Regions from separate parts of the Isoptericola sp. NPDC019693 genome, predicted to be linked through region 1. Evidence: riboswitches for the same ligand, from Rfam matches in the RefSeq annotation. Region 1 holds a riboswitch; each other region holds the start of a gene.
The links. Region 1 has a riboswitch for thiamine pyrophosphate ahead of ACH436_RS03960 (bifunctional hydroxymethylpyrimidine kinase/phosphomethylpyrimidine kinase). Riboswitches for the same ligand answer to the same signal wherever they lie in the genome.
Positions count from the first base shown of each region.

Region 2: another riboswitch for thiamine pyrophosphate. It lies ahead of thiO (glycine oxidase ThiO); the one in region 1 lies ahead of ACH436_RS03960 (bifunctional hydroxymethylpyrimidine kinase/phosphomethylpyrimidine kinase).
Region 3: another riboswitch for thiamine pyrophosphate. It lies ahead of ACH436_RS01135 (ECF transporter S component); the one in region 1 lies ahead of ACH436_RS03960 (bifunctional hydroxymethylpyrimidine kinase/phosphomethylpyrimidine kinase).

Region 1 covers NZ_JBIRXP010000001.1:831,330-841,352, forward strand. The annotation lists gene ACH436_RS03950 (ABC transporter ATP-binding protein) at 1-887, opposite strand, end outside; gene ACH436_RS03955 (ABC transporter ATP-binding protein) at 884-2,746, opposite strand; gene ACH436_RS03960 (bifunctional hydroxymethylpyrimidine kinase/phosphomethylpyrimidine kinase) at 3,124-4,848, opposite strand; TPP riboswitch at 4,839-4,970, opposite strand; gene ACH436_RS03965 (hypothetical protein) at 5,193-5,837, shown strand; gene ACH436_RS03970 (YcnI family protein) at 5,936-6,718, shown strand; gene ACH436_RS03975 (copper resistance protein CopC) at 6,715-7,389, shown strand; gene ACH436_RS03980 (hypothetical protein) at 7,532-8,989, shown strand; gene ACH436_RS03985 (acylphosphatase) at 9,021-9,299, shown strand; gene ACH436_RS03990 (class I SAM-dependent methyltransferase) at 9,289-10,011, opposite strand.
Region 2 covers NZ_JBIRXP010000003.1:385,267-395,289, forward strand. The annotation lists gene ACH436_RS10930 (hypothetical protein) at 1-485, opposite strand, end outside; gene ACH436_RS10935 (ABC transporter ATP-binding protein) at 629-2,407, opposite strand; gene ACH436_RS10940 (ABC transporter ATP-binding protein) at 2,404-4,209, opposite strand; gene ACH436_RS10945 (DUF3817 domain-containing protein) at 4,285-4,713, shown strand; gene ACH436_RS10950 (ThiF family adenylyltransferase) at 4,710-5,927, shown strand; gene ACH436_RS10955 (thiazole synthase) at 6,050-6,889, opposite strand; gene thiS (sulfur carrier protein ThiS) at 6,911-7,156, opposite strand; gene thiO (glycine oxidase ThiO) at 7,153-8,388, opposite strand; TPP riboswitch at 8,378-8,480, opposite strand; gene thiE (thiamine phosphate synthase) at 8,512-9,171, shown strand; gene ACH436_RS10975 (hypothetical protein) at 9,302-9,973, shown strand; gene ACH436_RS10980 (OmpA family protein) at 9,970-10,023, shown strand, end outside.
Region 3 covers NZ_JBIRXP010000001.1:238,298-248,320, reverse strand. The annotation lists gene ACH436_RS01170 (aspartate aminotransferase family protein) at 1-273, opposite strand, end outside; gene ACH436_RS01165 (GlxA family transcriptional regulator) at 306-1,331, opposite strand; gene ACH436_RS01160 (NAD(P)H-dependent oxidoreductase) at 1,429-2,199, shown strand; gene ACH436_RS01155 (MFS transporter) at 2,207-3,421, opposite strand; gene ACH436_RS01150 (class I SAM-dependent methyltransferase) at 3,464-4,072, opposite strand; gene ACH436_RS01145 (energy-coupling factor transporter transmembrane component T) at 4,141-4,839, opposite strand; gene ACH436_RS01140 (ABC transporter ATP-binding protein) at 4,836-6,326, opposite strand; gene ACH436_RS01135 (ECF transporter S component) at 6,301-6,927, opposite strand; TPP riboswitch at 6,921-7,032, opposite strand; tRNA gene ACH436_RS01130 (tRNA-Ala) at 7,176-7,248, opposite strand; gene ACH436_RS01125 (histidine phosphatase family protein) at 7,339-8,028, opposite strand; gene rsfS (ribosome silencing factor) at 8,025-8,471, opposite strand; gene ACH436_RS01115 (hypothetical protein) at 8,468-9,559, opposite strand; gene nadD (nicotinate-nucleotide adenylyltransferase) at 9,552-10,023, opposite strand, start outside.

The DNA of each region.
Region 1 (10,023 bases):
AGCACCAGGCCCGGCTGGTAGCGGCCGTTGAGCCCCATGGTGTTGAGGTTGGCGTCCCGGTACTGCTCGCTGAGCAGGCCGTACTCGGCCTCCGTGGTCGACTCGCGGCGGAACGCCTGCACGGCCCGCATCCCGGTCATCGTCTCGACGAACTTCACGATGAGCCGCGCGGACGTGGTGCGCTGCTCGCGGTAGAACACCTGCGAGCGCTTCTGGAACCACCGGGTGAGCAGCCAGGCCGGCACGAGCGCCACCGCGAGCACGAGGCCCGAGCGCCAGTCCAGCAGGAACAGGCTCAGACCGGTGAAGATCATCAGCATGAGCGAGGAGACGACGCCGGTGAGCCCGCCGTCGAGCAGCTCGCGCAGCGCCTCGAGGTCCGACGTCTGGCGGCTGATGATGCGGCCGGACGTGTACGACTCGTGGAACTCCAGGCTCAGCAGCTGGGTGTGCCGGAAGACGCGCCGGCGCAGGTCGAGCAGCACGCCCTGCGCGATGCGGGCGGCCTGGCGGACGTACGCGCCGGCGCACAGCCCGCCGACGACCGCGGCGAGCAGGTAGGTGGCACCGACCAGGACGAGGGTGCCGACGTCGCCGGCCCTCAGGTCGGGCACGGCGGAGTCGATGGCCAGCGACACGAGCCACGGCCCGGCCACCTGGCCGAGGGTGGAGACCACCACCAGGAGGCCCGCGAGCGTGAGGGCGCCACGCCGTGGCCGCAGGAGGCCGCCCAGGAGGCGCAGGGAGCGGGACCGGACGGCGCGCGACGCCTCGGCGTCGAGCCGGGTGGCGTCGTCCGACGTCGCGTCGGTGGGGCGGCGACGGTCGCCGTCCTGGGGCGGGGACGACGTGGGCCGGGACGGTTCCGGCGTGCTGGGGCGGCTCACCGCTGTGCCTCCTTCTCGTCCTGCGCGGCCTGGGCCTGCGCGGTCTGGGCCTGCGCGGTCCGGTCGTGGTCAGGTTCCTCCTGGTCGGCGTGCTCGGCGCACTCCTCCCAGTCCTGCTCCAGGCTGGAGATGACGTGCCGGTAGTGGGCGTCGGTGGCGAGCAGGTCGCGGTGCGTGCCCACGGCCGTGATCCGGCCGTCCTGCAGCACGGCGACACGGTCGGCGAGCGCCACGGTGGACGGACGGTGCGCGATGACGAGGCTCGTCGTCCCGTCGAGGACGTCGCGCAGGCGCGTGGTGACGGCCTCCTCGGTGGCGACGTCGAGCGCGGACAGCGGGTCGTCGAGCACGAGCACGGCGGGGCGCGCCGCGATCGCCCGCGCGAGCGCGAGCCGCTGCCGCTGCCCGCCGGACAGGGACAGCCCTTCCTCCCCGATGCGGGTCTCGACGCCGCGCGGCAGGTCGGCGACGAAGCCCGCCTGCGCCACCTCGAGCGCCTCGTGCAGGCGCCGCTCGCGCTCCTCCTCCGGCACGGCGTCGGGGCCGGCCTCGGGGACGCCGAGCAGCACGTTGTCGCGCACCGACGCGGAGAACAGCGTGGGGTCCTCGAACGCGACCGCGACCGCGCGGCGTACGTCGTGGCGTCGCAGCCGGCGCACGTCCACGCCGTCGAGCAGCACCTCGCCGCCGGTGACGTCGAAGATGCGCGGCACCACCATCGCGAGCGTGGACTTGCCCGAGCCTGTGAGCCCGACGAGCGCGGTGGTCGTGCCGACGGGGAGCTCGAGGTCGACGTGCTCGAGCACCGGGCGCGCCGCGTCCTCGTAGCGGAAGGTCACGTCCCGCAGCTCGACGTGGCCGCGCGCCGGGCCGGGCTCTACCGGGTCGGCGGGGTTAGCCAGCGGGTTCGGGGTCTCCATCACCTCGAAGAAGCGGTCGACGGCGGTGCGGGCGTTGAGCGTCATCGAGAGCGTCATGCCGAGGTCGACGACCGGTCCGTTGATGACGGCGGTCGTCAGGAAGAAGGCGACGAGGCTGCCGACGGTGATCTGCCCCTGGGCGGCGAGCACGGTGCCGAGCACGAGGCAGACGGCCAGCGTGACCTCGGGGATGAGCTGCAGCGACGTGGTGACCGTGGCCTGGTTGCCCGCCTTGCGGATCTCCGTGCGCCGCAGCTCCTCCGCCTGGTCGGTGAACGAGTCCAGCGCGTCGCGCCCGCGGCCGAACGCCTTGAGCACCCGGATGCCGTGCACGGACTCCTCGACCGTGGTGGCCAGGTCGCCCGACTGGTCCTGCGAGAGGCGCGCGATGACGCGGTAGCGCCGCGAGAAGCGGAACGCGATGACGGTCACGGGGATCGCGCCGGCGAGGTAGACGAGTCCCAGCCAACCGGCGGTGGCCAGCAGGATGCCGACCCCGACCACGATCGTCACGATGCTGACGACGAGCTGCAGCAGGCCGAAGACCAGCCACCGGCGCAGCAGGCCGAGGTCGCCCATGATGCGGCTCAGCAGCTGGCCGCCGGGCCACCGGTCGTGGAACGCGACGGGCAGGTCCTGCAGGTGGCGGAACAGCGCCATCCGCAGCTCGGCCTCGACCCGGGTGCCCGGGTACATCACGAGGTTGCGGCGCAGCAGCACGAACCCCGCCTCGGCGACGCCCAGCACGAGCACGAGGAGGACGGGCACCACGAGGGCGCCGAGGTCGTGGGCGGCCGCGCCCTCGGCGAGCGGGCCCTCGACGAGGGCCTGCAGCACGCGCGGGATCGCCAGCGCCGCGAGGCTCGCGCCGAGCGCCGAGAAGAGGCCGCCGACCATGCGCGGCACCGCGGGCCGGACGTACGGGTAGAGCCGGCGCACGGACGCGAACGTGGAGAGCTCGGAGCCCGCAGGGGCGGGGGCCGAGGGGGCGCCAGGCGCGGGGGCGGCGTCGCCCGGGCGGCCCGGCGGGCCCTCGGCGCGACCCGGCGGGGTGCCGGGCGCGGCGGGAGGTCGGGGGGCGGAGGAGGCGGGGCTCCTCCTGGGACTTTCGGAGGGATCGGCGCGGCGGGCGCCTCGGCTGCGGCTGCGCGAAGTGCGCTTCGTGTCGGGCATCACATCCATTCTGTCACTCGCCCCCGACACGCTTGCCCGGATCACGCGGTGCGCCGCGAACTCGGGATACCGCTTACCCCCGCGAGATCCCGCCGTCGCGCCCGAGAGCGTGCGCGACGGCGGGAACCCCGACGGGCCCGCGGTCAGGCCACCGCGACGCGCCCGACGACGCGCCCGGGACCGGCGGGGGCACCTGCGGCGTCGCCCGCCTCGCTCGCCGCGCGGGGCAGGCCGGTCTGGTCGAAGAAGGCGAGCTCGTGCTCGCAGGCCGCGCGGAACGCCGCCGCCATCCGGTCGCGGGTGGGCGCGTCGGCCGCCGCGGCGGCCCGGCGCAGGATCGCGACCGCCTCGCGCGTCGCGTCGGCGAAGGCGTCGTCCGCGTAGGTGCCCAGCCACGCCGCGTACGGGTGGTCCGGACGGTTGCGTGCGGCCAGGCGCTCCCCCACGTCCTGGTAGATCCAGTAGCAGGGCAGGACGGCGGCCACGAGGGTGGCGTAGTCGTCGCCGGCCGCGCGCAGGTGGTCGAGATAGGCCGCCGTCGTCGGGCTGGTGGGCACGTCCTGCGGCTCCCCGCCCAGCCAGCGCGTGTGCAGGTCGAGCTCGGTGACCAGCGCACCGTGCGCGCCGCCGGCCCAGAAGGCCTGCTCCGCCCGCGTCGGCGCGAGCTCGCTCGCCCGGGCCAGGCAGCGGGCGTAGTCGCGCAGGTAGAGCGCGTCCTGCTCCAGGTAGGCGCGGAAGTGCGCGGCGTCGAGGGTCCCGTCGCCCAGCGACCGGACGAAGGCCAGGCCGTCGATCGCGGCACGCACGCCCGCCGCGTCGTCCCACCACCGCGCGACGACGTCCTCCCCCTGCCCGTCCCCCTGGCCGTCCCCTGGCGCGGTCCCCGCGCCCGTCGCGGGCGACGTCGCGGGCTGCTCCACCGCGCCGGCGCGCAGGCCCACCAGGTGGTCCACGGGGCCGTTCCCGCGACCGACCCGCAGGCCCTCCCCCGCCCGGATCGCCGCGGTGAGCCACGTCTTGGTGCCCCGCAGCGCCTCGGCCCAGTCGCCCGTGCGGGCGTACCGCGCGGCCAGCCCGCTGGACAGCGAGCAGCCCGTGCCGTGGGTCGAGGAGCTGGGCACGCGCGGTCCCTGCAGCTCGACGAGCACGCCCTGCGGCCCGACGAGGGCGTCCGGGGCCCCGGCCGGCGGCCCGTCGGCCTCGTCGGGGCGCAGGTGGCCGCCCTTCGCCACCACGAGGATCCCGTGCCGGGCCGCCAGCCGCTGCGCCTGGTCGAGGACGGCGGGCCAGCTCGCCGCCGGAGGCTCCTGTGCGAGGGCCGCGAGCTCGGGGAGGTTCGGCGTCACCACGTCCACGCGGCCGAGCAGGTCCCGCACCGCGTCCTCGGCGGCCGGGTCGAGCAGCCGGTCGCCGCTGGTCGCGACCATCACCGGGTCGAGCACGACGGCGGGGCGCCCTGCCGTGCCGGAGGGGCCGGACGCGTCGTGCGGGAGGCCGTCGAGCCAGGCCGCCACGGCCCGGGCCACCGGGGCCGACGCGAGCATCCCGATCTTCACCGCGTCGACGGCCACGTCGTCGCTGACGGCGTCGAGCTGGGCGGCGAGGAACGCGGCGGGCGGCACGTGCACGTCCCGCACCCCGCGGGTGTTCTGCACGGTCAGCGCCGTGACGGCGGCCATCCCGTAGCCGCCCGCGGCCGCGATCGACTTCAGGTCAGCCTGGATCCCCGCACCCCCGGAGGGGTCGGAGCCCGCGACGGCCAGCACGCGGGGGCGGGAGCCTCTCGGCGGCACCGACGGGGCGGCGGGGGCGGGAACGGTGGTGCCGGCGCTGCCGGCGGAGCTGTCTTCAGGTGCGCGCGCACGCATGTCGACATCCCTTCGCTAGTTCGAGCTAGATCAGGTTCGACGGGTGTGTTCTCAGCGCCCCGCCGGCCGGCCGCGACGATGTCGCAGCGATGACCGGCCGGGACGCACCCCGTGTCGTGCGGCCCACCGTAACCCAGGTCAGCGCGGGCGTCGCCGGACGTCCGGCCCTCGCGTGCCGGAGGCCCGCCCGGCCGCGCCGGACGGCGCCGGTGCGGCGTCGGGACGCTGCCGGGGACCTTGTCCGGACGACGCCGCCGGGCCCTCTCCCCCTCGCCCGGTCGCCCGCGCAGACCTCCGCCCCGACCTCCCGCGGCCGTCGCCCACCCGCACGGTAGGGTGCGGGGGTGTCCGTGGTCGTCCGTCGTGTGCGCGAGCTCCTCGTCGCCGGCACGACGCTCAGCATCGCGGCCGCCGCCCACCTCCTGGCCGGCGGCGCGCTGCCCGGGGCACCCCTCGCCTGGTTCGTCGTGCTGGCGCTCACGGCGCCGTTCGCGGTGTGGACCGCCCGCCGCCGGCTGACGCTGCGGCGTCTGCTGCCCGCGATGGTCGCGCTGCAGCTCGTGCAGCACACCGGGCTGTCCGTGCTCGGCGCGGCCGGGCCGGCGGCACCGCACGCCGGCGGCTCCCCCGCGGCGCTGGACGGTCACGCCCTGCATGCCCTGGGCCCGGGCTCCCTCCCGCCCGCCACAGGCCTGCACCTGCACCACGCGGACGACGCCGCCACCACCTCCTGGATGCTCGTCGCGCACGCCGCCGCGGTGCTGCTCACCGCGCTCCTGATCGCGGCGGGCGACCGCGCCGCCGTCAACGTCGCCGGCCACCTGCGGCACGTCGCCGTCCTGGTGCTCAGCGCCGGGGTGCCGCTCGTCGTCCGCGAGCGCACCGTCGTCGTCCGCCCGGCCTGGCGCCCTCGCCCGGCCCGCGCCCTGCGACGCACCCCGCCACGAGGGCCGCCGTCGCCCGTGGGCGCCCTCGCGCGCGCCGCCTGAACCTGCCCTGGTCCGTCGTCGGACGAGGGCAGGCCCCTCGTCGTCCCACGACACGTCCAGACCTGACAGCACCCTGACAGCCAGGAGCAGAAGCACCCATGTCCACGATCACCCCTGCCCTCCGCGCGCGCCGTCTCGCCGGCGCCGCCGCCCTCAGCCTGCCCGCCCTCGTCCTCGGCGCGGCCGCGGCCTCGGCGCACGTGACCGTCACCCCCGACGCGGCCGAGGCCGGGTCGTACGCCACCCTGACCTTCAAGGTCCCCAACGAGTCCGCCGAGGCCTCGACGACCGCCGTGCAGATCGACCTGCCCGCCGACACCCCGTTCACCAGCGTGTCCGTCGAGCCCGTGCCGGGGTGGACCGCCGAGGTCACCCGGGCTCCGCTGCCCGAGCCGGTCGAGGTGCACGGCACCACCGTCACCGAGGCCCCGGCAAGCATCGAGTGGACGGCCGACGACCCCGACGCCGGCATCGCGCCGGGCGAGTTCCTCCGGTTCAGCGTGTCGGCCGGGGCCGTTCCCGAGGGCGTCGAGGAGATCCTCCTGCCGGCGACCCAGACCTACTCCGACGGCGAGGTCGTCGCCTGGGACCAGGCGGCGTCCGGCGACGCCGAGCCCGAGCACCCCGCCCCCGTCCTGCAGGTCGTGCCCGCCACCGAGGACGGTGGGCACGACGGGCACGGTGCGGCGTCGTCCACCACCGGCTCCGCAGGTGCCGGCGCGGGCGGTCAGGCCGCGGCGGACGACGGCGGTTCCACGACGCTCCCGCTGGCGCTGGGCGCGGCGGGCCTGGGCCTCGGGCTCGTGGGCGCCGTCACCGGCGTCGTCGCCCTGGCGCGCACCCGTGCCACCGCCGGGTCGTCCGGCCCGGAGCAGCGGTGACGGCCGGGGGCGGCCACCGCGCCCCGCGACGCGCTCTGGCGGCGGGCGGGACGCTCGCCCTGGCCCTCGGACTCGCCGCCGCCGGGACGGTCGCCGCGGCGGCGCCCGCGAGCGCCCACAACGTCGTCGTCGACACGGTGCCGGCCACGGGTTCGACCGTGACCGAGCCGCCGGAGTCGGTCGACGTGACGTTCGACGACGTCGTGCTCGAGCTGTCCGCGGACGGCTCCAGCACGGTCGTCACGGTGACCGACGCCGAGGGCACGGACCATGCCGTCGGGTGCCCGACGACGCAGGACCGCACCGTGTCCGTGCCCGTCGCGCTGGGCGAGGGCGGCGAGTACACCGTCGACTGGCGGATCGTGTCGGCGGACGGGCACCCCACGAGCGGCGGGTTCTCGTTCACCTACGACCCGCCGGCCGGGACCGAGCCTGCGGTCCCCGCCGCGGACGCGACCCCGTGCGGCGCCGCTCCCGCGGGCGGCGACGCCGGCGCGACCGACGCGGACGGCGGTGCCGACGCGAGCGCCGGGTCGGGCACGGAGTCGGTCACGGCGTCGGACGACGGCGCGTCGGAGCTGGTCGTGGTGCTCGGCATCGCGGGCGGCGTCGTCGTGCTCGCGGGCGCGGCGGTGCTCGTGGCGCTGCGCCTCGCGCGTCGCCGCGACTGACGCACCGCGCGATCCGGCGAGCTGTCAGGGCCAGCGGCGGGTAGACGCCGCCCTGGCCCTGACAGCTCAGGCGCGGGCCCGGTGGCCCGGCTCACGGTCGGGGCGTCCCCGCACCCGGCCCGGGCCGCCTACGATGCCGAGCATGGATGCGGGGCAGATCGTCGGGATCGTGACGGGCCTGGTCGTGGTGGTCGTGCTGGTCACGGCAGTCGCGTTCTGGGTGGTGCGTCGCCGCAAGGCGGCGCGCGGACGGGCTCAGGACCTCGAGGCCGAGCTCCAGCGGCTCGGCGTGGAGGCCGGCTCCGCCCTGGTGCGGGCCGACGAGCGCGCCCGGCTCGCCGAGGACGAGCTCGCGTTCGCGCAGGCCGAGCTCGGTGACCGGGAGACGCGCGAGCTCGCGCCCACCCTCCGCCGGGCCCGCGAGCGCCTCGCCGAGGCGTTCCACCTCAACCAGCTCCTGCACGACCACGTCCCGGACACTGACCAGCAGCGGCGCGAGTGGTCGGCCCGCGTCGTCGACCTCTGCCGGTCGGCCGACGCGTCGCTGGACGAGCTCGACCGAGGCCTCGCGACCCTGCGGCAGACCGTCCGCTCGACCCCCGACGCGGTCGACCGCGTCGACGCCGAGCTGGCGCGGGTGCGCGAGGTCGTGCCCGCCGCGCGCGGCGACCTCGAGCGGCTGCGGGGCCAGTACGCCGAGCGTGCGCTGCTGCCCGTGGCCGACAACCCCGACCAGGCCGAGCGGCTGCTCGAGTTCGCCGCCCGCAGCACCGCGGCGGCCCGCAAGCGCCTCACGACGCAGCAGGTCGCCGAGGCCGGGGCCGCGGCCCGCGCGGCGGAGGAGGCCGTGCGCCGCGCCGAGGGGCTGCTGCGCGCCGTCGACGACTACGAGGCCGAGGCGCTGCGCGCGGAGGCCGCGCTCGGCGCGATCGTCGCGGAGTCCCGTGCCGAGCTCGCCGAGGCGCGCGCCCTCCCGGCGGCCCAGCGCGCGGGCCGGATCGACGGCGCGGTCGTGGCGCTCGAGGACGCCCTGTCCGCCCTGCCCGCGCCCGGCGAGCCCGGCGACCCGGTCGGATCGCTCACCCGGGTCCGTGAGGCCAACACCGCCCTCGACGACGCCGTGGCCGAGCGGGCGGAGCGCGACGAGCGTGCCCGACGGGCGGCGTCCCATCTCGGGCCCGCGCTCGACGACGCCGAGCGGCAGCTCGCGGCGGCACGCTCCGTCGTCGACGACTACCGCGCCCCCGTGGGGCCCGACGCCCGCACCCGCCTGGCGGAGGCCGAGCGGGAGGTCGCGCAGGCGCGCAGCGCCGAGGACCCCGAGCGTGCGGTCGCCGCCGCCCGGCGGGGCGCCGCGCTCGCCGCCGAGGCCGCGACTCTCGCCCACCGCGACATCGCGCGCTCCGGGCACGGCCAGCGCTGGGACGGCGGCTACAACACCGGCGGGCACGACCGTGGGTACGACCGCGGGTACGGCTGGCAGGGCGCTCGGCGCCCCGGCGGGCGCAGCGGCTCGGACGTCTTCGGCGCCGTCCTCGGCGGGATGGTGCTGGGCGGCATCCTGGACGACATCGGGGACATCGGCGACATCTTCGACTGACGCCGCCGGCACGACGGGCGCGGGAGGACTGATGACCACCAGGGTGCGGCGACGCGTGCGGGTGCACGGGCGCGTGCAGGGCGTGGGTTTCCGCTGGGCGACGCGCGAGGCCGCCCGCCGCGCGGGTGTCGGCGGCGTCGTGCGCAACCTCCCCGACGGCACGGTCGAGGCGGAGGTCGAGGGCTCACCCGACGCGGTGGACGCGATGCTCGCCTTCCTGCGTCAGGGCCCGCTCGGCGCGCACGTGACCGCCGTGGACGTCGAGGACGTGCCGCCGGTCGGGGACAGCTCTTTCGACGTCAGCGGCTGACGTCGTGCGGCCCGGGCACCGGCAGCCGCGCCGCCACGTGCTCGACGACGCCCGCTCGCGTGCGCGCGTGCTCCTCGACCGCGAGCCCCCGCTCGAGCACCCAGCGCATCGGCCGACGCCGGAAGTGCTCCCCGGCCACGGGCACGCTCACCGCGTCCGCGAGCGCCTGGAGCGCCCGCAGCGGCCAGGCGCTGGACACCACGTGGTCGGCGAGGAGCAGCAGGCCGCCGGGGCGCAGCACGCGCGTCATCTCGGCCAGGGCCGCCCGCTCGTCGGCGATGCCGCACAGCGAGAAGGTGCACACGACGGTGTCGAACGACGCGTCCGGCAGGTCGAGGGCCTGCGCGTCGCCCTGGCGCAGGTCGGAGCCGGGGTCGATGCCGAGGCCGAGACGCTCCGCCCGACGGCGCGCGACGTCCAGCATGCCGGCGCTCTGGTCGACCCCGACGAAGCCGCCCGCGCGGGTGCCGACCGCCGGGCGGGTGACCGCGGCCGGGTAGTGCTCGAGGTTGAGGCCGGTGCCGACGGCGACCTCGAGGGTGCGTCCCTCTGCCAGCGCGCACAGGTGCCGCCGCAGCCCCGGGAACAGGCGCCGCTCGGCGGCCGCGAAGGCCCGGTCGTACCCCGCCGCCTCGCGGTCCCACCGCCGCCGCAGCCGCGCCGGCCTCCCGCCCTGACCGGCCTCCTGCAGCGCGCCGTCGTCGCTGGTCATGGGCCCAGGCTC
Region 2 (10,023 bases), on a different contig from region 1:
AGGGCCTGGTCGGGTGCGAGCGTCCGCGCGCAGTCGACCACGGTCCGCTCGAGAGTGGTGACGGGCAAGCCGTCGACGACGGCGACGTCGCGTTCAGGCAGAGCGGTCCAGTGGCGGCGGAGGCCACGTTCCCGGGACTGGTCGGCGTTGGGTGCGCGCAGCTGGGTGACGTGGACCGCGGGGGACAACCGCACGGTCGTGCATCCGTGCAGCACGGCCGCGGTCGCGTGGGAGTACCAGAACGCCGTCGTGAGCCGGGCCTCGACGGCGCGGACCTGTCGCAGGACCTCGGCCCGCCGGGCACGGGCGGGCCCGTCGGCATCGACCGGCGCCAGGTAGACGCCCTTGCGCACGCGCTCGAGGGTGCCTCGCGATGCCCGGGCGGCGATGTCGCTGCGGCGGCCCTCGCTGAACAGCGTGGCGGGCGGTACGACCGGAGGGGTGAGCCCTCGGCGGTCGCCTGGGCGTGGGGGCGGCGTCGTCATGCCGAGGGAGCGTGTCAGAAGCGGCCCGTGCGCGGTGCGGCGTCTGTGGACAACCACGCGAGATCGAGGCACCCGCCGCGAGATCGACCTTCAGTGGGTCGATCTCGCGACGGGTGCCTCGATCTCGGCGCGGGGGAGGGCGGCTACTCGTGCTGCCAGCTCTGCCAGAGCCTGGCGTACTCGCCGCCGGCGGCGACGAGCTCGTCGTGCGGACCGATCTCGGTGATGCGGCCGCCGTCCACGACGGCGACGCGGTCGGCGTCGTGCGCGGTGTGCAGGCGGTGCGCGATGGCGACCACCGTGCGGCCGGTGAGCACGGCGTTGAGCGACCGCTCCAGGTGACGGGCCGCGCGCGGGTCGAGCAGCGACGTCGCCTCGTCGAGCACCAGGGTGTGCGGGTCGAGCAGCACGAGCCGCGCGAGCGCGACCTGCTGCGCCTGGGCGGGCGTGAGGGAGTGCCCGCCCGAGCCGACCGCTGTCTCCAGGCCCTCGGGCAGCGCCGCGGCCCACGCGGCCGCGTCGACCGCCCCCAGCGCGCCCCACAGGGCGTCGTCGGTGGCCGACGTGTCCGCCAGCCGCAGGTTCTCCGCCAGCGACCCGACGAACACGTGGTGCTCCTGGGTGACCAGCGCCACGTGGTGGCGCAGGTCGTCCAGCGGCAGCTCGACGAGCGGCACGTCGCCCACGGTGACGGACCCGCCGGTGGGCGGGTGGATGCCCGCGAGCATGCGGCCGAGGGTGGACTTGCCGGCGCCGGACGGCCCGACGACGGCGAGGCGCTCGCCGGGCGCCAGGTCGAGGTCGATGCCGTGCAGCACGTCGCGACCCTCGCGGTACGCGTACCGCACCGACCGGGCGCGGACCTCCTCCGACGTCGGGACGGCGGTGCCGGCGGTGCGGTCCGGGCCGACCAGGCCGACGCCGACGACGCGCGCCAGCGCCACGGCCGCCACCTGCAGCTCGTCGAGCCAGAACACGAGGTCGAAGACCGGGCCGCCCATCTGGTGGCCGTACATCGCGATGGTCGCGACCGTGCCCACGGTGACCAGGTCCTGCGACACGAGCCAGCCGCCCCAGAGGATGACGACGATCGGCGCGATCGCGACGGCGGCGTCCAGCGCCGGGATGAGCCGCAGGCGCAGGCCCAGGGTGTAGGACTCGGCGTCGAACGCCTCGCGCAGGTCGCGGTCGACCCGCCGGCGGATGCGGGCCCCGAGGTGCAGGGCGTCGGTGGTGCGCGCGCCCTCGACGGCCTCCGTGATGGCGCCGTTGATCGTCGCGTACGCGGCCGACTCGCGCAGGTAGCCCGGCGTCGCCCGCTTGAGGTACCACCGGGTGGCCACGACGATCAGCGGGACGCCCGTGAGCAGGCCGACCGCCACGAGCGGGCTCGCGAGGAACGACGCGACCAGCGTGAGCACGATCGTCACGACGCACACCAGCACCCGCGGCACGCCGAACCGCACGGCGTGCTGCAGCTTGTTGACGTCGTTGGTGGTGCGCGCGACGAGGTCGCCGGTGCCGGCCTTCTCCACCGTGGACAGCGGCAGCCGCGTGACCGCCTCCATGAACCCCTCGCGCAGGTCGGCGAAGACCCGCTCCCCGAAGACCATGGACAGCCGCTGCGCGTACCGCGTGATGACGGCCTGCGCGACGACCGCGCCGACGAGCACCAGCGCGAGGGAGTCGACGGCCGACAGCGTGGTCCCCCCGGCGACCAGGTCGATGATCCGGCCGAGCAGGAAGGGCCCGGCCAGGCCGGCGAGCGCCGCGAGCGTGTGCAGGACGGCGACGCCGCCGAGCTGGCCGCGGTGGCGGCGGAACAGACGGCCCACCGTGCGGTTGACCTCGGCCCGGTCGGCGATGGGCAGCAGGTTGGGGTTGACGGTGCCGGACGGGGTCGCGGCGGCGGGGGCGCTCATCGCGCGGCTCCTTCCAGGTCGGTGTCGGTCAGCTCGTCGGTGTCGTCTGCGGCGTCGCCGTCGGTGTCCTCGGCCATGCTCCGGCCCACGACGGCGCGGTACGCGGCGCCGTGCGCGTCGCGGCGGGCCAGCAGCTCGGCGTGCGTGCCGGTGGTGGCCACCGTGGCGTCGTCGTCGAGCAGCACGACCTCGTCCAGGTGGTCGAGGACGAGCGGGCTGGCGGTGACGACGAGCGTCGTGCGGCCGCGGCGGACCTCGGCGACGCGCTCCGCGATCCGCGCCTCGGTGTGGGCGTCCACCGCGCTGGTGGGCTCCACGAGCACGAGGATCTCGGGCTCGGTGAGCAGGGCCCGCGCGAGCGCGACCCGCTGCCGCTGCCCGCCGGACAGCGAGCGGCCCTTCTCGGGCAGCTCTCCGGCGAGGCCGCCGGGCACGCTGTCGAGCACGTCGTGCGCGTCGGCGGTGACCATCGCCGCCAGCAGGTCGGCCTCGCTGGCGCGGCCGCGGGCGTCGAGCGCCTCGCCCAGCACGCCCGAGAAGAGGTGCGGCGTCGCCTCGGAGACGACGACGCGGTGGCGCAGCGCCTCCTTGTCGAGGTCGGCCAGCAGCACGCCGCCGAGGCGGACGGGGGTGCCGGCCTCCGCCTCGTCGTCGAGCCGTCCGAGCCGCGTCGCGACGCGTGCCGAGGCGTCCGGGTCGGCGCTGACGAGCCCGACGACCCGGCCGGGGCGCAGCACGAGGCCGCTCGCCTCGTCGGCGAGCTCGGCCCCGGCGGCCGGCGCGTCGGCCGGCGCCACCGCGGACGGCGTCGCCTCGGTGACGCGCAGGACGTCGAGGATCTTGCGGGACGAGATCACGGCCCGGATGACCATCTGCAGCATCTGCGTCGCCATCTGCACCGGCCAGGCGAGGAACGCCGCGTAGCCGTAGAACGTCACGAGCTGGCCGCTCGTGATCTCGCCGCGCACCGCGGCGCGGGCGCCCAGCCACAGCACGAGGGCCGCGAGCAGGCCCGGCAGCAGCACCTGCAGACCGTCGAGCACCGACTGCAGCACGGCGACGCGCACGCCCTCGCGCCGCACGACCTGCGACTGCCGCGCGTAGCGGGCCGCGAACACGTCCTCGCCGCCGATGCCGCGCAGGATGCGCAGCCCGGAGACGGTGTCCGCGCCGAGGGACGTGAGCCGGCCGGTGGCCTCGCGCTGCGTCGTCTGGCGCGACTGGAGCGGCTTGACCAGCAGCCCGAGCACGACGGCCACCGCCGGGATGCCGAGCGCCAGGACCAGGCCGAGCTGCACGTGCTGCGACAGCATGATCGCCACCACGACGACGTACGCGAGCACGCCGCCGGTGAACCGGCCGGCCATGGAGAACATGTCGCCCACGCGCAGGGCGTCGTTCGCGACGGCGGAGACCACCTCGCCGGTGGGGAGCTTGCGGGTGATCGCGTGCCCGGCGCGCGAGGCCTTGTAGCCCACGAGCTGGGAGAAGGACAGCGACGCCCGCACCCAGTTCTCGACGTCCCAGATGTGGTTGAAGATGCCGGCCACCACGATGACGGCGGCGGCGGCGAGCATCGCGCCGCACCAGGCGAACAGCGGGCCGCCGAACCCCTGCGACAGCCCCTCGTCGATGGCGCGGCCGATGAGCAGCGGCGCCGCGGCGGACGCGAGCATCGCCACCACGCCCGCCACCAGGGACTTCGCGAGCACGTCGCGCTGACGCCAGCCCTGCCAGGCCAGCAGCCGGGCGGGGGACGTCAGGGGAGGGTTGCCCACGTCGGGCAGAGGGAGGGGTCGCACGAGGATCCAGCCTACGAACGCCCGCCGACACCGGGCCACGGATTAACCGCACCGTTTCGCGCCTACGATGCTGGGGTGAGCACGCCGCAGCAGACCCCCGCCCCGCAGCCCTCGTCGTCGCCCGCCGGCGGCGGCGCCAGCCAGGCCCAGGCCGAGGCCGCGATCCGCAAGGCTCGCGGCGCCCTCAAGCGCTACCGGTTCATGGCGATCCTCACCGGTGTGATGCTGCTCATCCTGTGCGTCGAGCTGTTCTTCAAGTACGTGGTGCCGGTCGAGGTCGTCATCGACTACCTGGGCTGGGTGCCGTTCGCGCACGGGTGGATCTACGTGGTCTACCTGGTCACGGTGCTCGACCTGTGGTCCAAGATGCGCTGGGGCTTCGGGCGCCTCGCCACCATGGTGTTCGCGGGCGTCGTCCCGGTGATGTCGTTCGTCCTCGAGAAGCGCGTGCACGCCGACGCGGACGCCAAGCTGGTGGCCCTCGAGGAGCGGTACACGGCATGACGTCGCTCGCCCCTCTCGTCGCCCCCGGCCCGGAGCTGGACGCCGCACGGCTCGCCCGGTACGCCCGCCACCTGCCGCTGCCGGGCGTCGGCGCGGAGGGGCAGCGCCGGCTCGCGGCCGCGCGCGTGCTCGTCGTCGGGGCGGGCGGCCTCGGCAGCCCGGCCCTGCAGTACCTCGCGGCGGCGGGGGTCGGCACGCTCGGCGTCGTGGACGACGACGTCGTGGACCTCTCCAACCTCCAGCGCCAGGTGGTGCACGGCACGGCCGACGTCGGCCGCCCCAAGGTGGAGTCGGCGCGCGACCGGCTCGCGGACCTCGCGCCCGACGTCGAGGTCGTGGCCCACCCGGTGCGGCTCACCCCCGAGAACGTGCTCGAGATCGTCGGCGGGTACGACGTCGTGCTCGACGGCGCGGACAACTTTCCCACGCGATACCTCGTCTCGGACGCGGCCGAGATCCTCGGTGTCCCCGTCGTGTGGGGCGCCATCCACCAGTTCGACGGCCAGGTCGCCGTGTTCTGGGGCGCGCCGGTGCTCGCCGACGGCAGCAGGGAGCGCGGCACCACCTACCGCGACGTCTTCCCCGTGCCGCCCCCGCCCGGCACCGTGCCCGACTGCGCCACCGGCGGCGTGCTCGGCGCCCTGTGCGGCACGGTCGGGTCGGTCATGGCGACCGAGGCGGTCAAGCTCATCACCGGTGCGGGCACGACGCTGCTGGGCCGCATCGCCGTCTACGACGCGCTCGAGCTGTCGTGGCGGCAGCTCGCCGTCCGGCCGGACCCCACGCGCGAGCCCGTCGCTGAGCTGCTCGCGGACGACGCGGCCTATGCCACGTTCTGCGGCCTGCCCGCCCCGGTGGGCGGCTCGGCCGACGCTGCGGGCGCCGCGGGCGCGGGCCTGGGGCCGGCGAGCATGAGCGCCCGGGACGCCGCCGCGCTGCTCGCGGGCGACGCTCCGGTCGCGCTCGTCGACGTCCGCGAGGACTGGGAGGCGCAGGCCCTGCCCGTCGCGGGTTCGCGGCTCGTGCCGAGCGGCGCGTTCCTCGGGCCCGACGGCGCCGACGTCGCGCGCGCCGAGCTGCCCGCCGACCGCCCGGTGCTGCTGGTCTGCGCCGCCGGGGCCCGCTCGGCCCGCGTGGCCGACGTCGCGCGCGCCGCAGGTCTCGACGCCCGCTCCGTCGAGGGCGGCGCCCCCGCGCTGCTCCTCGCCGTCTGACCGCCTGCCCGCGAGGTAGTTCCGGCCCTGCCGAGGTAGTCCGAACCTCCGCGAGGTAGTGGTCCAGACCACTACCTCGGCCATTCTGGAACTACCTCAGCAGACCTGGAACTACCTCGGCGTCAGAGGGCGAGGTCGAGGCGGCCGTCGGGGGAGGAGCTGGCCAGGGCGCCCTCGCGGCGGGGGATGCGGCCGGCTCCGGCGGCCAGGCGGCCGGACTCGACGGCGAGGCGCATGGCGTGGGCCATCCGGACGGGGTCGGCGGCGCGCGTGACGGCGGTCGCGAGCAGGACGCCGTCGCAGCCGAGCTCCATCGCGAGGGCGGCGTCGGACGCCGTGCCCACCCCGGCGTCGAGGATGACCGGCACGCGCGCGGCGGCCGCGATCGCCTCGATGTTGCGCGGGTTGAGCACGCCCAGGCCGGTGCCGATGGGGGCCCCGAGCGGCATGACGGCGGCGCAGCCGACGTCCTCCAGGCGGCGCGCGAGGATCGGGTCGTCGTTCGTGTAGGGCAGGACGACGAACCCGTCGCGCACCAGCCGGTCGGCCGCCTCGACGAGGCCGAGGGGGTCGGGCAGGAGGGTCACGTCGTCGGCGATCACCTCGAGCTTGACCCAGTCGGTGCCGCACGCCTCACGCGCGAGCTGCGCCGTGAGGACCGCCTCGGCGACGGAGAAGCAGCCCGCGGTGTTGGGCAGCGCGCGGATGCCGAGCCGCTCCAGCAGCCCCCAGATGCCGCCGTCCTCGGACCCGGCGCCGCCCGGGCGCACCGCGACGCGGCGCATGGCGACCGTGGTGAGCCCGGTGCCGGACGCGACCAGCGCGCCCTCGAGCGTCATGAGGTTCGACGCGCCGCCCGTACCCATGACGAGGCGCGAGCCGATCTCCGTGCCGGCGACCACCAGGGGGTCGACGAGCGGGTGGGCGAGCGGCGCCGTGTCGGTGACATGCGTGCTGGTCATGGGTTCCTCCGTGCTTCCTGGTCAGCCGCCCTGGACGGCGGTGACGATCTCGACCCGGTCGCCGGGCGCGATCCGGGTGCCGGCCCACAGGCCGCGGGGGACGACCTCGTCGTTCACGGCCACGGCGATGCCCTGCACCGATCCGTCGGCGACGAAGGCGGGCACCAGGGCCGCGACGACGTCCTCGACGCCGTCGCCGTGCGGCCCGTCGAGCGGGTAGGCCTCGCCGTTCACGACGGCGGTGCGGGTGACAGGGGTGGCGGTCATCGGACGGCTCCTTCGGGCAGAGGGTCGGCGGGTGCGAAGCGGCGCGGGTCGGCGGCGGACAGCGCCTCGTCGGGCGGAGCCGCGCCGGTCAGCTCCGCCACGACCGCGTCGGCGGTCAGCGGCGCGAGCAGCACGCCGTTGCGCCCGTGCCCGACGGCGGCGAGCAGCCCGGGCACGGCGGTCGCGCCGAGCAGCGGGAGGTTGTCGGGGGTGGCCGGGCGGGCGCGCGGCGTGACGTCGACCAGCGCGGCCTCGTCGATCCCGGGCACGAGGGCGCGGGCGTCGCGCAGCAGGGCGAAGACGCCGCCGGCCTCGGCGCGGCGGTCGTCGGGGCGCTCCTCGCTGGTGGCGCCCACGACGATCTCGCGGTGCCCCGGCCCGCTGCCCGGTCCCGTGCCGGTGCCCGCCGCCCGCGGGACGACGTACACCGGGCGGCCCTGCACCGTGCCGCGCACCACGTGCTCCAGCGCGAGGTCCGGGCCGGCGTCCAGGCGCAGCGTGATGCCCTTGACCGGCCGCACCGGGACGCGGACCTCGGGCACGGCGTCGAGCAGCGCCGCCGTCGCCCCGTGACCGGTCGCGAGCACGACGGCGCCCGCGGCGTGCCGTGTTCCCGCGTCGTCGTGCACCGCCGTGACCCGGCCCGCGGCGTCGCGCTCGAGCCGCACGGCGGTGCGGCGGACCAGGGCGGGGCCGAGCGCCGCGCACAGCGCCGTGTGCACGGCGCGCGGGTCCACGGCGAGATCGGCCTCCACCAGCGCGGCCCCGGCGAGCCGGGGTCCGAGGTAGGGCTCGCGCCGTCGCGCGTCGGCCACGCCGACCTCCGCGGACGCGAGCCCCCACTCCCGGTGCAGCGCCAGCACGCGACGCAGCAACGCGAGGTCGTCGGCGTCGTACGCGACGGCGAGCGAGCCGGCGCGCAGCAGGGGGACGTCGCGGCCGATCGCGGCAGCCAGGTCCGCCGCGAAGGCGGGCCAGCGTGCGGCGGAGGCGAGGTTGAGGCGCGCGAGCTCGCGCTCACCGAAGTCCGCCTCGCTCACGGCGGCGAGCATCCCGGCGGCCGCGCGGGTGGCGCCGTCGCCGGGCGAGGGGTCGAGCACCGTGACGGACAGCCCTGCCGAGGCGGCACGCCAGGCGACCGCGAGGCCGACGATCCCGCCGCCCACGACGACGACGTCGCGGACGGGCGCGCTCGCAGGGACGGATCCCGGAGCGGGTGCAGAGGCGGGCATGTGCGCTCCCTTCGCTGGCATGACCCAGATCAGGTTCGACGGTCGGCTCCTACGCCCTCTCAGCCCCGAGCGGGGCTCCCGTGCGCGGCCACTGTAACCCGGGCCGTGGTTACCCTGGCCGCCGTGACCACGACCACGCCTGCCGCCGACGCGACCCGCGCGCGCCTCGCCGACGCCCGCCTGTACCTGTGCACCGACGCCCGCGAGGACCGGGGCGACCTCGAGGACTTCCTGCACGCGGCGCTCGCGGGCGGGGTGGACGCCGTGCAGCTGCGGGACAAGACGCTCGACGTCGCGCGCGAGCTCGAGCTGCAGGAGGTCGTGGCCCGCGTGGCCGCCGAGCACGGGGCGCTGTGGGCGGTGAACGACCGGGCCGACGTCGCGCAGGTCGCCGGGGCGCCCGTGGTGCACATGGGGCAGCGCGACCTGCCGGTGCCCGTGGTCCGCTCGCTGCTCGGGCCGGCGCCGGTGCTGGGCCGCTCGACCCACTCGGCCGCGCAGGCGGCGGAGGCGGAGGCGGACCCGCACGTCGACTACTTCTGCGTGGGCCCGCTGTGGGCCACGCCCACCAAGCCCGGCCGCGCCGCCGTGGGCCTCGATCTCCTGCGCGAGGTCGCCGCGACCCGCCCCACGACGCCGTGGTTCGCCATCGGAGGCGTCGACGCCGAGCGCCTCGACGCCGTGCTCGACGCCGGGGCCACCCGCGTCGTCGTCGTGCGGGCGATCACGCAGGCGCCGGACCCGGAGCGCGCCGCCCGCGAGCTGCGGGCGCGGTTGGGCTGACCACCGACGGAGAGCCGGGATGGGGAGAAGTCCCCATGAGACGGTGTGGCCCGGCAACGGCGCCCGTGCCACCCTGGGTCGACGCCTCGCGCCGGCCCGGGATCTCCCGCGCCCCTGACCTGGAGACCCCATGACCGCACGGACCACCACCCGCGCCCGCGCCGCCGCAGCCCTCGCCCTGGCAGGAGCCCTCCTGCTCGCCGGCTGCACCGGCGACGACGGTGACAACGGCACGGAAGGCGGTGGGTCCGCACCGCAGGCGAGCGGCGAGGCCACCGGTCCGGGGACGGCGACCGTCGCCGACCAGGTGATGGCGGAGCAGAAGATCGCCACCCCGCACGGCGGCGGCCAGGTCCGGGGCGGCGAGGTCACCGTGACGCTGCGCTCCGTCGAGGTGGGTGACGGCACGACGACGGTGCGTTGGGCGCTGCGCTGGGACGACGACGAGTCGCCCGCGGACGCGGGGGTCAGCTACTACGACCTCGGCGTGGAACCCACGACGACGGTGACCGACCGTGCGGCGCTCAAGGCGTACCGACCGTTCTGTACCGACGGGGCGTGGCAGGCGGACACCGACGACGCGACGCAGGCGGGAATCGCGCAGATCAGGTGCCGCGAGTCGATGCTCGTCTCGCCGCTGGAGAAGCACACCTTCGCGTTCCCCAACCACGGCACGATCGAGGTGTCCGCCGTGCTCCCTGCCCCGGAGGGGAACCCCGCCACGGTCGACGTGCTGCCGGCGGAGGGGCTGCCGCTGTTTACCGACGCGACGGTCACCTACGTCGACGGCGCGGCGAAGTGACCGTGCGCGGACAGGGCGTCGTGGTCGCGGCCCTCGCCGCGTTGCTCGGC
Region 3 (10,023 bases), 590 kb from region 1:
GGTGCGCACGAACGCCTCGATGAAGTCGCGCTTGGTCGTGGTCGCCATGTCGAGGCTGTGCGCGACGCCGTCGGCCTCGAGGAACTCGATCATGGCGCGTTTCATGCGCGGGTTGTTGTGCCCGAAGTTCAGCACCCCCGCGCCGGCGAAGAAGTCGACGTAGCTACGACCGGCCTCGTCCACCTGCCGCGCGTTCGACGCCGAGGCGAACACCGTGGGGTACGTGCGGCTGTACCCACGGATCTCGGATTCCCACTTCTCGAAGACCTCCATCAACCAGATGTAGGTGCCCGAGGCCCACCCCGTCAAGGAACTCGCTGGACGACCTGCGTAACGTTCTGATGTCGCGGGCCGGGGCCGAAGGTCGCGCGGTAGGCGCCGGGCGAGACCCCCAGCGCCCGCGCGAAGTGCTGCCGCAGCGACGCCCCGGTGCCGAACCCGGCGCGGCGGGCGACGGCGTCCACGGGCAGGTCGCTGCGTTCCAGCAGGTCACGCGCCCGCAGCAGGCGCTGCTGCAGCAGCCAGGCACCGGGCGAGACGCCGACCTCCTGCCGGAACCGCCGGGTGAAGGTCCGGGTGCTCATCGCCGCGTGCCGGGCGAGGTCGTCCAGCGAGAGCGTCTCGTCGAGGTGCTCGAGCGCCCACGCGCGGGCGCCGCCGGTGTGGTCGCCGACCGGCTCGGGGACCGGGGCGTCGACGTACTGCGCCTGGCCGCCGTCGCGGAACGGCGGCACGACGGTCCGCCGCGCGACGTCGTTCGCGACCGCCGCGCCGTGGTCGGAGCGGATCAGGTGCAGGCACAGGTCGATGCCCGCCGCCTCGCCGGCCGACGTGAAGACCCGACCGTCCTCGGTGAACAGCACGTCCGGGTCCAGGTCGACCGCGGGGAACGCGCGTCGGAACCGGTCTGCCGACAGCCAGTGCGTCGTCGCGCGGCGGCCGTCGAGCAGCCCGGCTCCGGCGAGCGCGAACGCGCCGGTGCAGATGGACGCGAGCCGCGCGTCCGGGCGGACGGTCGCGAGCAGGCCCGCGACGTCGTGGTCGGGCGGCGCGACCTCGACGTCGTCCAGCGCGTGCGACGCCGGCACCACGACGGTGTCGGCGCGCGCGAGGACCTCGGGGCCGTGCGGGACGTCGATCGTGAAGTCGGCGTCGGTCCGCACGGGCCCCGGTGCCGCCGCGCAGGTGCGCACGTCGTAGAGCCGCTCGCCGTCGGCCCCGCGCGCGACGCCGAACAGCTGGTGCACCGCGCCGAGCTCGAGCGGCATGACGCCGTCGCGCACGAGCACCGCGACGAGGTGCCGGCCAGGTGTCGAGGCGTCGAGGGGCATGGCTCGATCCTTGCACGACGTGGCCCTCCGGCCACTGGTCCGACGGCGCGCCCCTGGGGCACCGTGAAGGGACCGAGCACGAGGGAAGGACGGTCCGATGCGGGTGCTGTGGGTGCTGGCCCATCCGGAGCCGCGGTCGCTCACGGCGCGGCTGCGGGACGAGGGGGTCCGCGCTTTGCGCGGGGCCGGGCACGAGGTGCTCGAGTCCGACCTGTACGCGATGTGCTGGAACCCCGTGGTCACGGCCGCCGACTTCGGCGGCGCCGTCGGCGACGGCGACCGGCTCGAGGTCGCGGCGGCCTCGGAGCGCGCGCTGCGGGGCGGCACGCTCGCCCCCGACATCCGGGCCGAGCACGAGAAGCTCGCGCGGGCCGACACCGTCGTCGTGCAGTTCCCCCTGTGGTGGCACGGCGTGCCCGCGATCCTCAAGGGCTGGCTCGACCGGGTGCTGGTGCAGGGCTACGCGTACGGCGTGCGCGACGCCACAGGGCGCACGCGCCGGTACGGCGACGGCGGGCTGGCCGGCCGTCGCGCGCTCGCCGTGGTCACGGTCGGCGCGGGCACCGGGCTCGGACCGCGCGGGCTGCACGGCGACCTCTCCGAGGTGCTGTTCCCGCTGCTGCACGGCACGTTCTGGTACACGGGCATGCAGGTGGCCGAGCCGGTCCTCGTGCCCGGCGCGAACCGCCTGGACGACGCCGGCTTCGCCGCCGCAGCAGCGGGCCTGCGGCGCCGGGTGCTCACGCTCCCGGACGGTCCCTTCGTGCCGTACCGCCCTCAGGACGGCGGGGACTACGACTCCCGCGGGGAGCTGTGCGAGGCGCTCGCGCCCGGCCGCGGCGGGCTCGGCGTGCACCGGCGCGCCTGAGGGGCGGTCAGCGTCTTCGGCGCACCAGGTTCGCGAGCGAGGAGTACCGCGGCACCCAGCGGGCGAGCGCGGCCGCCGAGCCCGCGCCGAGGGTCGCGGTGGCCCACACCCCCGCCGCGAGCGACCCGAGGGCCGCGCCCGCCGACAGGATCAGCGGCCCGAGCGCGTCGCCCGTGTCCTGGAAGAGCCGCCACACGCTGAGGAAGGTGGGCCGCACCGCGGCGGGCGCGACATCGGCGCCCAGCGTCATGACGATGCCGGAGCCCATGCCGTTGCCGACGCCGAGCAGCGCGGCGACCACCGCGAGCGCACCCGCGGTGTGCGCGAACGGCAGCACGGCCAGCCCGACCGCCATCGTGAGCATGGACGGCACGGCCACCCACAGCCGGCCGAACCGGTCCATCACCTTGCCGGCCGGGTAGAACAGCAGCATGTCCAGGGCGCCCGAGACGCCGAAGACGAGCGAGGTCACCTCGGCGTCCAGGCCCAGGTGCTCGCCCCACAGCGGGATCACCGTCTGCCTGGCGCCGCGCACGGCGCTCACCAGGAGGATGGCGACGCCGAGGCTCGCGAACAGCCGGCGGTGCTCACGCGCGACCGCCGCGATCGACACGCGCGGTCCGCCGGCCGGACGGGGCAACGGGGCGTCGGCCTGCGCCTCCGGGCGGACCAGGGCGATGACCAGCACCGCGACGAGTGCCGAGCCCGCGCCCAGCCAGAACGCGCCGTGCAACGACGTCGCCGCGATCGTCGCGGCGCCCGCGAACGGCCCCAGGAAGAGCCCGATCCGGTGCACGCCGGCGAGCGTCGACATGACCCGTGCGCGCCGCAGCGGCGGGGTGATCTCGGTGAGGTACGCCTGCCGGGCGAGGTTGAAGACGGCGTTCGCCGCGCCGAGCGCGAACACGCCCGCCGCCAGGCCCCACAGGGCCGAGGACACGGCGATCGTCGTGAAGGCGACGACGGCGACGCTGCCCGCCACCAGCATCGCCACCCGGTCGCCGAGGCGCTGCGAGAGCGCGCCGGCCGGCAGGTCGAACGCGATCTTGCCGAGCGGCAGCAGGGCTGCGACGAGCCCCGCGACCGTGAGGGACGCTCCCCGGCCCGTCGCGGTGACCGCCACGACGGGCAGCATCGCGCCGATGCCGATCTCCAGCACGAGGGTGGGGAGGAACGCCCCCAGGACGACGCTGCGGAGCGGGAAGAGGGGCGGTGCCGGCACCCACCCTTCCTATCGCACGGGGCCGCGCCGGGTCCGCGGTGTTCACGCCCGACGCGTCGTCAGGAGCAGGGCGGCAAGGCGCAGCTCGTCGCCTGCGGTGCGCGCGGCGATCGCGGCGTCCGACACCACCGTGGACGTCCAGGCGGGTCCGTCGAACGCCGCACGCAGCCGGTCCGCGGTCGTGCCCCAGCCGAGCCCCGCGTCCACGGACATCGCGAGCACCGCGACAAGCGCGCCGGACGGGCAGATCGCCTCCAGCCCCGCCACGTAGGCCGTGCGGCCGGCGTCGTCCAGGGTGTGCAGCAGCCCGGAGTCCAGCACGGTCCGCGGGCGAACGTCGATCCGGTCGAGCCGGCGGGCGTCCGCCACCTCGAAGCGCACCTCGCCCGGCGGAGCGAGGATCGCTCCCGCCGCCCGCTCCCGCGCGCGGGAGATCGCGCGCGGCGCGGCGTCGACCCCCACGACCCGGTGGCCGGCGCGGGCGACGGCGAGCGCCAGCACGCCCGTGCCGCACCCGACGTCGAGCACCGGGTCCTCGAGCACGGACCGGCGGACGAGCTCCAGGAGCGCGGGCTGGGGACGCCCGATCTCCCACGGTGGCGGGTCGTCCGCGGCGTAGAGGGCGTCGAAGTCGTGCACCTGGCGTGCCATGCGAGCACCTCCTGCGCCCATTCTGCGCCCGCCGGTCCCGTGCCGGTCGGCGCAGCCAGGGCAGGGAGCTAGCGCAGGACGAGTGCGGCGAACGGCAGGGCCGCGACGAGCGTGCCCGCCGCGAGCACGACGGAGTCGGTGCGGGTCCACGGGGCCGGCTCGGCCCAGGTGCGGCCGTGGGCGCCGGCGAAGCCCCGCGCGTCCATCGCGACGGACATGGCGGTCGCGTCGCGCAGGGTGGCGGCGAGGACGGCGAACGTCACCGACGCCGCGTGCCGCGCCCGGGAGAGCGGGCCACGGCCGGGCCCGACGCCGCGCGAGCGGCGGGCCCGCGACGCCTGCTCCCACACCGTGCCGAGCCGCTCGAACCGCTGCAGCGCCGCCGCCACCCCGACGACGAAGCGTGCGGGCAGGCGCAGCCGCTGGCCGAGCTGGTCGGCCAGCCCGCTCGGGTCGACCAGCGGGGCGAGGGCCACCCCGGGCAGGGCGAGCACCGCGATGCGGACGCCCGCGACCGCGGCGACCACCGGGTCGCGGCCGCCGAGCAGCCAGGTCGACCACGCCACCGACGCGACCGCCACCAGCACGGCGAGATAGCGGGCCGGCGAGCCCGTCCCCCGCGGCAGCAGCACCAGGCCGAACACGAGGCAGCCGGCGGCCCCGACGACCGCGCTCGCGACGTCCCGCACCCCGAGCGAGGCGACCAGCCCGAGCAGGCCGAGCGCGACGAGGACGAGGGCGTTCACCCGCCCCAGGACGCCGGTCACGCGGCCACCGCCTGCCGCGCGCGTGCCGCGCCGCCGAGCCGCACCTGGTGCCCGGCGAGGGCGACGAGGTGCGCGTCGTGGGTGCTGGCCGCGACCGACCCGCCGTGCCGGGCCGCGGCGGTGGCCCAGCCGGCCACCGCCGCCCAGGTGTGCCGGTCCTGGCCGACGGTCGGCTCATCGAGGAGCACGAGCCCGGGGCGGTGCGCGAGCGCGGCGGCCAGCGCCAGGCGCCGCTGCTCGCCGCCGGACAGCCGGAACGGGTGCGCGTCGGCGACGTGGTCGAGGCGCAGCAGCGCGAGCACGTCGTCCACGGCCACGGCCACGCCGAGGCGTCGGCCGGTGAGCTCGATCTCCTCCCGCACCCGCAGCGCGAGCAGGCCGTGCTCCGGGTGCTGCGGCACCCACCCGCACCACCGGGCGAGGTCGCGGGAGCGTGCGGCGTGGCCGGGCGTTCCGCGCACGTCCCCGTCCGACGGCCGCAGATGCCCCGCGAGCGTGGCGACGAGCGTGGACTTCCCCGCCCCGGACGGCCCCGTCACGGCCGTGAGCCGCCCCGCGGGGAACCGTGCGGTCACGTCGTCCAGGGCACGCGTGGTGGTGCGGCCGCGCAGGCCGCGGGTGACGAGGTCGACGCGCACGCCCGCCATGACGACCTCCGGGCCGGGCGTGTCCGGCGCCACGACGGCACCCGGCACCTCCAGCGGCGCCGGTGCGGGCACGCCGGGCAGCCACACGCCGGCACGGCTCAGCTCGTCGCGGACCCCCGTCGCCGCGCCGTCACCGATCCCGAGCGCGGCGGGGGCGACGACGTGCGTGACCCGGCCGCCCGCGCCGAGCACCACGACGCGGTCCAGGTGCTCCAGCCACGGCCCGACGTGGTGGTCGACCACGACGAGCGCCGTGTCCGTGCCCTCCAGCGCGCCCGCCACGGCGGCGCGGACCTCTGCCGCGGAGGCAGGGTCGAGCATCGCCGTCGGCTCGTCGAGCAGCAGCAGGCCGGGCATGCGGGCCAGCGCCCCCGCGAGGGCGAGCCGCTGCAGCTCGCCGCCCGAGAGGGCCGACGTCGGGCGGCCCCACGGGTACCGCAGGCCCACGCGGTCGAGGGCCTCGCCGGTGCGGCGCCAGATCTCCGCCCGCGGCAGGCCGGCGTTCTCGGGCCCGAACGCGACGTCCCGCCCGATCCGGGAGGCGACGACCGCCGCACCCGGGTCCTGCGGCACGTACCCGATCCGGCCGTCCACGCGGACGTCTCCGGTCAGGTCGCCGGGCAGCGGGTCCCCGAGCACCCCGGCGAGGGCGTGCAGCACGGTCGTCTTGCCGGCCCCGCTGGGACCGACCAGCCCCACGCGTTCCCCCACCCCGACGGTGAGGTCGAGGCCGTCCAGCGTGGGGGCGGCCCGCCCGGTGGGCCGCCAGCGCAGCCCGCGCACGCGAGCCCGGACGTCGTCGCGCGCCACGCCGTCAGGCCGGCGTGCGGTCGAGGGCACGGTCGGCGAGGTCGCGCCCCGGCCCGAAGGCGTCGAGCACCCCCGCCCGCGCGAGGGCGCGCACCAGCGCCGCTCCCCCGAGGCCGGCGAGCAGCGCGCCCGACAGCGCGAAGAGTCCCAGGTAGGCCAGCCGGTAGCCCCATGCCCAGTCGGGGTAGTACGCGAACCACTCGTACACGGCACCGCACGCGCCGGCGACGGCGCCCGCCAGGGCAGCGACGACGGTGCCGAACCGCCGGTAGAGGAACAGGGCGAGCACCAGCTCGGCGCCGAACCCCTGCACGACGCCGGAGACGATCGCAGAGAAGCCCCAGCCGGCGCCGAGCAGCGCCTCGACGCTCGCGGCGACGACCTCGGTCAGCAGGGCCGCGCCGGGGCGACGGACGATGAGACCGCCGAGGACGCCGCCGAGCAGCCAGCCCCCTCCGAGCAGGCCGGTGGCCGGCGGGAAGGCGACCGCCAGCCCGGCGGAGAGCAGGTGGTAGAGCTGGGTCCAGCCCCAGAAGACGACGCCGACGGCCACGCCGAGCATGGCCACGGTGACGAGGTCGACGGTGCGGTACCGCAGGGACGCGCTGCGCAGGAAAGTGGGCGCGGACATTCCAGGTAACTCCCTTCGCCGGTGCTAACCGGAGCAGGTTCCAAGGGTCTGCGGCCTGTCCCGCACTCTCAGCGCCCCTTCGACGGCGCTCCCCTGTCATGGGTGTCTTCAGATGTGACGGCCGACGACGCGGCCGCAGGTCCGACCTTAGGCGACGACGGCGTCGGCGCAACGGCGTCCCGCACCGTGAAACCTCTGGTCACGCAAGAAGGCCCGGAACCATGTGGTTCCGGGCCTTCTCGTCGGGGTGGAGCTGAGGGGACTCGAACCCCTGACCCCCTGCATGCCATGCAGGTGCGCTACCAGCTGCGCCACAGCCCCGAGAACCGACTCTCGCGACCGCGAACGGTCAGGCGATTCGTCTGATTCGGTGTGTTCCTCCGGGCTTGCGCCCCTCGGAACGTCGATATCTTAGGCAGACTTCGGGCCAGGTTCCAAATTCCAGTCCGGGCCGGCCTGCCAACGGTCCAGGGGGTACCCCGCGCCGACGTTGTGCGCCACGAGGCGCCAGGCCGGCACCGATCCTTCGCCCGCGCGGTGCAGGTGCGACCAGTGCACGTTGTGCATGCCGGACAGGCCGCGCCAGGTGGCCGGGTCGAGCCCGAGCAGCGCGGTCACCGCCAGCGAGATGGCCGCGCCGTGCGACACCACCACGAGGGTCTCCTGGTCGTCCAGGTCCTCGGCGTGCTCGGCGACCGCCTCGGCCATGCGCTGCGCGACCGCCGGCTTCGTCTCGGCGCCCGCACCGGCCGGCTCGGCACCGAGGCGCCACGCCGCGTACTCCTCCGGCCAGCGCTCCTGCAGCTCGGCCCCCGTGAGGCCCTCCCACGCGCCGAACCCGCGCTCGCGCAGGCGCTCGTCCGTGTGCACGGTCGCCCCGCCGAGCGCGTCCGCGTACGCGGTCGCGGTCTCGACGGCGCGGCCCAGGTCCGAGGACACGACGCGCGTCGCGCGGTGCGACGACGCGAGCGCCGCACCGCCCTCGGTCGCCTGCCACCGGCCCACCTCGTCGAGCGGGATGTCGATCTGCCCCTGGAGCCGCAGCGAGGCGTTGTAGGCGGTACGGGCGTGGCGCAGCAGGACGACGGTGCCGGCGGTCACCGCTCGTCGCCCGCGAGGCGGATCGCGCCGTCACCCTCGCCGTCGCCGTACTCGGCGGCGGCCGTCGCGCCGTCGCCGCCCCGCGCGTCCTCCGGGAGCTCGACCGCCGGGCAGTCCTTCCAGAGCCGCTCGAGCGCGTAGTACACGCGGTCCTCGGCGTGCTGCACGTGGACGACGACCTCGCCGAAGTCGAGCAGCACCCAGCGCGCCTGCGCCTTGCCCTCGCGGCGGATGGGCTTGGACCCCGCGAGGAACATCGCCTCCTCGACCGCGTCCACGATGGCGGAGACCTGACGCTCGTTCGTGCCCGAGGCGATGAGGAACACGTCGGTGAGCACCAGCTGGTCGCTCACGTCCAGCGCGATGATCTCCTGCGCCTTGCGGTCGGACGCGGCGCGGGCGGCGACGACCGCCAGCTCGACGGCGCGGGGGCTGGCGGTCATGCGGCGGCTCCGGGGTGCTCGTACGTGAGGGAGAGGGTGGCCGCGGGCGCGGCACCGTCGACGGGGAACTCGTTCTGGTCCGGGCCGGAGAGCAGCAGCCTCCAGACCAGCAGGCCCAGCACGAACGCCACGACGACGAGAACGATGTAGTGCAGCCAGGTGTACGAGGCCTCGGGCTCGTCCCAGTCCTCGTCGTCGTCCTCGTCGACCGGCTGCGGCGCGGCCGAGCGGGCCCGGACGGGCTGCTCGGACGCGACCAGCGCGTCGAACGGCGACGCGGCGGGTCGCTCCGGCGCCGCCGACGGGTCCGGGGCCCCCGCCGCGGGGCGCGAGGGCGGCAGGGACGCGGGCCGCTCGGTGGTCGGGGTCGCCCAGGGCAGCGGGGGCGCCACCGACGTGGAGGCGGCCGGCGGCGTCGCGGCCGGTGCCGCCTGGGCGGGCGGCGCCGGCGTGGCGCCGAAGGGCGACGTCGTGCCCGTCGTCGCGAACGGCGAACGGCGCGCCGGGCCGTCGGGCCGCGGCGCGACGGTGGCCGGCGGGCTGGCCGCGGGGGGAGCTGCGGGAGGCGTCGCGCTGGCCTGCGGGGCCAGCGGCGCCGCACCGAAGCCGGCGGCGGCGCCCGGCACGGCACCGCCGTGGTCGCGGCGGGTCGAGGGGCGCGCGGGCGGCGCGGCCGGGGCGCTGGGCGGTGCCGCGGCGGGCCGCGCCGACGGCGTCGGGGCGACGGCGCGGGACATCTCACCGGTGGGCCGCTGGATCGGGGCCAGGCGCCCGGTCTCGTCCAGGCCCCGCACACCGGCGGAGGTGGACGGCGGCCGCACCATCGGCGCGGGCGCCGGGGCGGCGGGCGACGGGCTCTGCTCACGGAGCGAGCGCCGGGACGGCGCGCTGGTGGCCGGCGCCGGGAACCGCGGGGCCGGCGCCTGCCCGGCGGGCGGTCCGAACGGCGACCGCGACACGGCGGGAGCGCCGTACTCCGGCCCGGGGGGCGCCGGCTGAGCGGCGCTCGCCTGCGCGGCGGCGGCCGCCTGCTCCCGCTCGCGGATCTCGCGGCGGGTCAGCGGGCGGGACGGGTTGTTGTCACTCATCGAGACCTCGATACAGACCGTGCTTGGCGATGTACTGGACCACGCCGTCCGGCACCAGGTACCACACCGGTTGGCCGGCCTGCGCCCGGCGACGGCAGTCGCTCGACGAGATCGCCAGCGCCGGGACCTCCAGCGTCGTGACCCCGTCGTGGGGCAGGCCGTCCACCATGAGCTGGTGCCCCGGCCGCGTGACAGCCACGAAGTGTGCCATCTCCCACAGCAGCGCGGCATCCTTCCAGGTCAGGATCTGCTCGATCGCGTCGGCGCCGCTGATGAAGAACAGGTCGGCGTCGGGTCGCTGCTCGTGCAGGTCCCGCAGGGTGTCGACGGTGTACGTGAGGCCCGGACGGTCGATGTCGACCCGGCTCACCGTGAACCGCGGGTTCGACGCCGTCGCGATCACCGTCATGAGGTAGCGGTGCTCGGCCGGCGACACCCTCTGGTGCTGCTTGAAGGTCGGCTTG